Regions from separate parts of the Streptomyces sp. NPDC059906 genome, predicted to be linked through region 1. Evidence: predicted binding sites of a transcription regulator. Region 1 holds the regulator's gene; the other holds the start of a gene.

Evidence for each region. The regulator HrcA, encoded in region 1, represses chaperone genes, less so after heat shock. The targets are predictions, from matches to a motif close to TTNGCACTCNGNNNNNCNGAGTGCNAA.
Region 2: groES (co-chaperone GroES) is a predicted target of HrcA. The motif match lies at 2,241-2,267, and genes of this name have one in related genera.

Annotation. Positions count from the first base shown of each region.
Region 1 covers NZ_JBHWKU010000020.1:88,370-91,773, forward strand. The annotation lists gene ACFV9J_RS27120 (MBL fold metallo-hydrolase) at 35-784, opposite strand; gene hrcA (heat-inducible transcriptional repressor HrcA) at 951-1,967, shown strand; gene dnaJ (molecular chaperone DnaJ) at 1,968-3,104, shown strand; gene ACFV9J_RS27135 (nitronate monooxygenase) at 3,193-3,404, shown strand, end outside.
Region 2 covers NZ_JBHWKU010000001.1:397,906-401,309, reverse strand. The annotation lists gene groL (chaperonin GroEL) at 36-1,655, opposite strand; gene groES (co-chaperone GroES) at 1,786-2,094, opposite strand; gene ACFV9J_RS02015 (polysaccharide deacetylase family protein) at 2,417-3,175, opposite strand; gene ACFV9J_RS02010 (polysaccharide deacetylase family protein) at 3,172-3,404, opposite strand, start outside.

The DNA of each region.
Region 1 (3,404 bases):
TCTGCCGACGATACGAGGAACGCCCGCGCGATGATCAACGCGACACGCCGAACCGGGCGGCCAGTGCGTCCCGTTGGGCCCGGACGAACGCCGCGTCCACCACCGCTCCGTGACCGGGGACGTACAGCCCGTCGTCGCCGCCCAGGTCCAGCAGCCGGTCCAGGGCGGCCGGCCAGCCCGCCGGTACGGCGTCGGGCCCCGCCTGCGGCTCGCCGGACTCCTCGACCAGGTCGCCGCAGAACAGGACGTTCGGGGAGCCCGGCACCAGCACCGCCAGGTCGTGCCCGGTGTGCCCCGGCCCCACGTCGGCCAGCAGGACCTGCCGTCCACCGCCCAGGTCGAGCGGGCGCTCGCCCCGGACCTCGTGCCCGACGAGGGGGAGCGCCTCGGCCGCCTCCCGCGCCGCCCGGGCGTCCAGCCCCTCGACCACCGCGTCCGCGCGCAGCGCCTGACGCCCCTGTCCGCCCGGCGCGAACAGCGCGCCCGCGCCCGTGCCCGCCGCGCCGCACGCGCCGTACACCTCCGCGCCCGTGAACGCCGCCGCGCCGAAGACGTGGTCGAAATGCGGGTGGGTCAGCGCGAGATGTGTCACACGGCGGCCGGCGAGCCGCCGCGCCCCCTCGCGCAACCGGGCGCCCTCGTCCAGGCTCGACCCCGCGTCCACCATCAGCGCCGCGTCCGCGCCGAGCACCAGCCCCGCCGTGCAGTCCCACCCCGGCAGCCGGCACCGCCCCACCCCGTCCGCCAGCCGCTCCCAGCCCAGCTCTTCCCAAGTCACCGTCACGGCGACGACGCTAACGGCTTGGTCCCGGCCTTGCCGGGGGCGTACCCCACGGCCGTACACTGGGCCGGGGAAGTCTGGCACTCGCGAGCCATGAGTGCCAGGGCAGACAAGTCGGACAGGGCCAGACGGGCCGAAACGGGCGGACGACAGCTGGAGGTGCGCGCCGATGCTCAGTGAACGCAGGCTGAAGGTGCTGCGCGCCATCGTCCAGGACTACGTCGGCACCGAGGAACCGGTCGGCTCCAAGGCCCTCACCGAGCGGCACAACCTCGGCGTCTCCCCGGCCACCGTGCGCAACGACATGGCGGCCCTGGAGGACGAGGGGTTCATCGCACAGCCGCACACCAGCGCCGGGCGCATCCCGACCGACAAGGGCTACCGGCTCTTCGTCGACAAGCTGGCGGGCGTCAAGCCGATGACCGCGCCCGAGCGGCGTGCCATCCAGAACTTCCTGGAGGGCGCGGTCGACCTCGACGACGTCGTGGCCCGCACGGTGCGGCTGCTGGCGCAGCTCACCCGGCAGGTCGCCGTCGTGCAGTATCCGTCGCTGACGCGCTCGACCGTGCGGCACGTGGAACTGCTCTCGCTCGCGCCCGCGCGCCTGATGCTCGTGCTGATCACGGACACCGGGCGGGTCGAGCAGCGGATGGTCGACTGCCCGGCGCCGTTCGGCGAGGCGTCGCTGGCCGATCTGCGGGCGCGGCTCAACAGCCGGGTCGCGGGGCGCCGTTTCACGGATGTGCCGGCTCTGGTGGAAGATCTGGCGGAGCCCTTCGAGGCCGAGGATCGCGGTACGGTCTCCACCGTGCTCTCCACTCTCCTGGAGACGCTGGTCGAGGAGAACGAGGAGCGGCTGATGATCGGCGGCACCGCCAATCTGACCCGCTTCGGGCACGACTTCCCCTTGGTGATCCGGCCGGTGCTGGAAGCCCTTGAGGAGCAGGTCGTGCTCCTCAAGCTGCTCGGCGAGGCGAAGGATCCGGGCGTGACCGTACGGATCGGTCATGAGAACGCCCACGAGGGACTCAACTCAACGTCCGTCGTGTCGGTCGGCTACGGTTCGGGCGGCGAGGCGGTTGCCAAGCTCGGCGTGGTCGGACCGACCCGCATGGACTACCCGGGAACGATGGGAGCGGTACGCGCAGTGGCACGGTACGTCGGACAGATCCTGGCGGAGTCGTAGGTGGCCACGGACTACTACGCCGTACTCGGCGTGCGCCGCGACGCCTCCCAGGACGAGATCAAGAAGGCGTTCCGGAGGCTCGCGCGCGAGCTGCATCCGGACGTCAACCCCGATCCGAAGACCCAGGAGCGGTTCAAGGAGATCAACGCCGCCTACGAGGTGTTGTCGGACCCGCAGAAGAAGCAGGTCTACGACCTCGGCGGCGACCCCCTCTCGCAGGCCGCCGGCGGTGGCGCGGGCGGCTTCGGCGCGGGCGGCTTCGGGAACTTCTCGGACATCATGGACGCGTTCTTCGGCACGGCGTCGCAGCGCGGGCCGCGCTCGCGCACCCGCCGCGGCCAGGACGCGATGATCCGCATCGAGGTCGAGCTGGACGAGGCCGCCTTCGGTACGACCAAGGACATCCAGGTCGACACCGCGGTCGTCTGCAACACCTGCAACGGCGAGGGCGCGGCCCCGGGCACGTCGGCCCAGACCTGTGACATGTGCCGCGGCCGCGGCGAGGTCTCGCAGGTCACCCGTTCCTTCCTGGGCCAGGTCATGACCTCGCGCCCCTGCCCGCAGTGCCAGGGCTTCGGCACCGTGGTCCCGACCCCGTGCCCCGAGTGCGCGGGCGACGGTCGGGTCCGCTCCCGGCGCACCCTGACGGTGAAGATCCCGGCCGGTGTCGACAACGGCACCCGGATCCAGCTCGCGGGCGAGGGCGAGGTCGGCCCCGGCGGCGGCCCCGCCGGCGACCTGTACGTCGAGATCCACGAGCTGCCGCACTCCACCTTCCAGCGCCGCGGCGACGACCTGCACTGCACGGTCACCATCCCGATGACGGCGGCGGCCCTCGGCACGAAGGTGCCGCTGGAGACCCTCGACGGCATGGAGGAGGTCGACATCCGCCCGGGCACCCAGTCCGGCCAGTCGATCCCGAAGCACGGCCGGGGCATCACCCACCTGCGCGGCGGCGGCCGCGGCGACCTCATCGTCCACGTCGAGGTCACCACCCCGGGCAAGCTCGACCCCGAACAGGAACGCCTCCTGCGCGAGCTGGCCAAGCTCCGCGGCGAGGAACGCCCGACGGGGCAGTTCCAGCCGGGGCAGCAGGGGCTGTTCTCCCGGCTGAAGGACGCGTTCAACGGGCGCTGACGCCGTACGCCGTGATGCGGATGCTCCTGGCGTATGCCAACGGAAGCCCGGATTCGGACTTGTGTGGAGGACGTGACAACATGCCGTCATGTCCTCCGCACTGACCGATCTCTTCCCCTACCCGATCGTGCAGGCGCCCATGGCGGGCGGCGTCTCCGTGCCGCGGCTCGCGGCCGCGGTGTCCGAGGCGGGCGGGCTGGGATTCCTGGCCGCCGGGTACAAGACCGCGGACGGGATGTACCAGGAGATCAAGCAGCTGAGGGGGCTCACGAGCCGTCCCTTCGGCGTCAACCTCTTCCT
Region 2 (3,404 bases), on a different contig from region 1:
GGGCACCGTTCGCTCAGCTCAGCTCAGCGCAGCGCTCAGTGGGCGTGGCCGTGGCCCGCCGCGGCCGGCTCTTCCTCTTCCTTCTTCTCGACGACCAGGGTCTCGGTCGTCAGCAGGAGGGAGGCGATGGAGGCGGCGTTCTCCAGGGCGGAGCGGGTGACCTTCACCGGGTCGATGACGCCGGCCTTGACCAGGTCGCCGTACTCACCGGTGGCGGCGTTGAAGCCCTGGCCCTTGTCGAGCTCGGCGACCTTGGAGGTGATGACGTAGCCCTCCAGGCCGGCGTTCTCGGCGATCCAGCGCAGCGGCTCGACGGCGGCGCGGCGGACGACCGCGACACCGGTGGCCTCGTCGCCGGTCTTGCCGAGGTTGCCCTCGAGCACCTTGACGGCGTGGACCAGCGCGGAGCCACCACCGGAGACGATGCCCTCCTCGACCGCGGCGCGGGTCGCGGAGATGGCGTCCTCCAGACGGTGCTTGCGCTCCTTCAGCTCCACCTCGGTGGCGGCGCCGACCTTGATCACGCACACGCCGCCGGCCAGCTTCGCGAGGCGCTCCTGGAGCTTCTCGCGGTCCCAGTCGGAGTCCGTGTTCTCGATCTCGGCCTTGATCTGGGCGATGCGGCCCTGGACCTCGTCGCGCTTGCCGGCACCGTCGACGATCGTGGTGTCGTCCTTGGTGACGGTGATGCGGCGGGCGGTGCCGAGCACCTCGAGGCCGACCTGGTCGAGCTTGAGGCCGACCTCCTCGGAGATGACCGTGGCGCCGGTGAGGACGGCCATGTCCTGCAGCATCGCCTTGCGGCGGTCGCCGAACCCGGGGGCCTTGACGGCCACCGCGTTGAACGTGCCGCGGATCTTGTTGACGACGAGGGTGGAGAGCGCCTCGCCCTCCAGGTCCTCGGCGATGATCAGCAGCGGCTTGGAGGCGTTGGCCTGGATGACCTTCTCCAGCAGCGGCAGCAGGTCCGCGATGGAGGAGATCTTGCCCTGGTTGATCAGGATGTACGGGTCGTCGAGGACGGCCTCCATGCGCTCCTGGTCCGTCACGAAGTACGGCGACAGGTAGCCCTTGTCGAAGGCCATGCCCTCGGTGAAGTCCAGCTCCAGACCGAAGGTGTTGGACTCCTCGACGGTGATGACACCGTCCTTGCCGACCTTGTCCATCGCCTCGGCGATCAGCTCGCCGACCTGCTGGTCCTGGGCGGACAGCGCGGCCACGGCGGCGATGTCGGACTTCTCGTCGATCGGGCGGGCGGTGGCGAGAAGGTCTTCCGACACGGCGGCGACGGCCGCGTCGATGCCCTTCTTCAGCAGCGCCGGGGAGGCACCGGCGGCGACGTTCTTCAGGCCCTCGCGCACGAGCGCCTGGGCGAGCACGGTGGCGGTGGTGGTGCCGTCACCCGCGATGTCGTTGGTCTTGGTCGCCACCTCCTTCACCAGCTGGGCGCCGAGGTTCTCGTACGGGTCCTCGACCTCGACCTCGCGGGCGATGGTGACGCCGTCGTTGGTGATGGTGGGAGCGCCGAACTTCTTGTCGATGACGACGTTGCGGCCCTTGGGGCCGATCGTCACCTTCACGGTGTCGGCGAGCTTGTTGACGCCGCGCTCGAGGGCGCGACGGGCGTCCTCGTCGAACTTCAGGATCTTCGCCATGGGAGCGTGAGCCCTCTTCCGGAAATCTTGGGGTTATACGGCAACTGCGCCCCCGACGCCCGGCTTTTTATGGTCGCGGGAGCCAGGGGCGCAGCTGGAAAGCAAGGTGCTTCGAAGTGAAGTGGTACTTCTACTTCTCGACGATCGCGAGCACGTCGCGGGCCGAGAGGACGAGGTACTCCTCGCCGTTGTACTTCACCTCGGTGCCGCCGTACTTGCTGTAGAGCACGACGTCGCCGACGCTGACGTCGAGCGGAAGGCGGTTGCCGTCCTCGAAGCGGCCCGGGCCGACGGCCAGGACGACGCCCTCCTGGGGCTTCTCCTTGGCGGTGTCCGGAATGACCAGGCCCGAAGCCGTGGTCTGCTCGGCGTCGAGCGGCTGGACCACGATGCGGTCCTCGAGCGGCTTGATGGCAACCTTGGAGCTGGTGGTCGTCACGATCCGACCTCCCCCTTCGGAGATCTCACGGGGTTAACTGTCTGAGGTGGCGACCAGGTGGATCCGTCGTCGCGGGTGCCGGACCTGCCCGTCGCGTAGTTGGCACTCTCCAGTGGGGAGTGCCAGACCCGAGACTATGACTGCGATTAGCACTCGGTCAAGCGGAGTGCCAATGCCGGCGGCGCGTCGGCGGGGATTTCGGGTGAACGCCGGTTGGCGGAAGGCACCCAGCGTCGGTGCCGGGCTCGCTGGGGGCTGCCGCCCCCAGGCCCCCGCTTCGGCCCTGAACGGGCCTCGTCCTCAAACGCCGGACGGGCTGCGACTACAGGTAGTCCTCCAAGTTGCCCACCCTCAGCCCCTGCTCCTCGATCGTCTCCAGCAAACGTTCCGTGCGGGGCGTCAGGTTCGTGGCCGTCGGGTGGTCCGGGTCCACGGCCACGATGTCGCCGGGGTGGAGGCGGTGGTCGCCGCGCGTGTAGGTGAGGGTGCCGTCGGCGTCGAGGGTGGCGCGCCACAGGACCAGGGCCGTGATGCCGCAGTCGGCGGCGGCGCGCAGGGTCGTGGTGTCGTACGCGCCGTGCGGCGGGCGGAAGAGGTGGGCGCGGACGCCGAAGCGGGACCTGAGCTTGGTCTGCTGGCCGCAGATCTCGGCGCGCTGGCCGGCGTACGGCAGGCCGCGCAGGGTGCGGTGGTCGAGGGTGTGGTTCTGCAGGCTCGCGCCGAACGGGCGCAGCCGGGCGAGGTCGCCGTAGGCCGGTCCGGCGACGGTGTCGGTGAGGAACAGGGTGACCGGGAGCCGCCGTTCCCGGATCAGGCCGGCGAAGGCGGGGTCGCGCTCGGCGCTGTCGTCGTAGGTGAGGAAGACGACCGGGTCGTCGGTGCGGACGTGGTCCACGACGGGCGGCAGGCGACGGCCCCGGTCGGCGTCCTGGGCGGGGTCCCCGGCCGCCGCAGCGTGCTCGGCGGGGGCTGCGGCGAGCCGGTCGCAGGCGGTGAGCGGGAACAGCAGGAGCAGCAGGAACAGCGGGAGCAGGAGGGCGGCCGGGGCGGCGCCGGGCAGGCGGGACCGCCCTCGCCTCACAGGTAGTCCTCCAGGCGGGCCACCGCGTATCCGTCGGCGGTGATCCGGTCCAGGAAGCGGCGGACCATGTCGGTCATGGTGCCGTCCCAGTCGTTCTCGCCCCGGAAGTGGGTGAGGACGATGTCGCCGGGGTGCAGGTCCTGGTCCCACTCGCGGTACTCCCAGTGGTCGACGTACACCTCCTCGCTCCAGATCGGGGCGTACTTGATCCCGCAGGACTTGGCGGCGC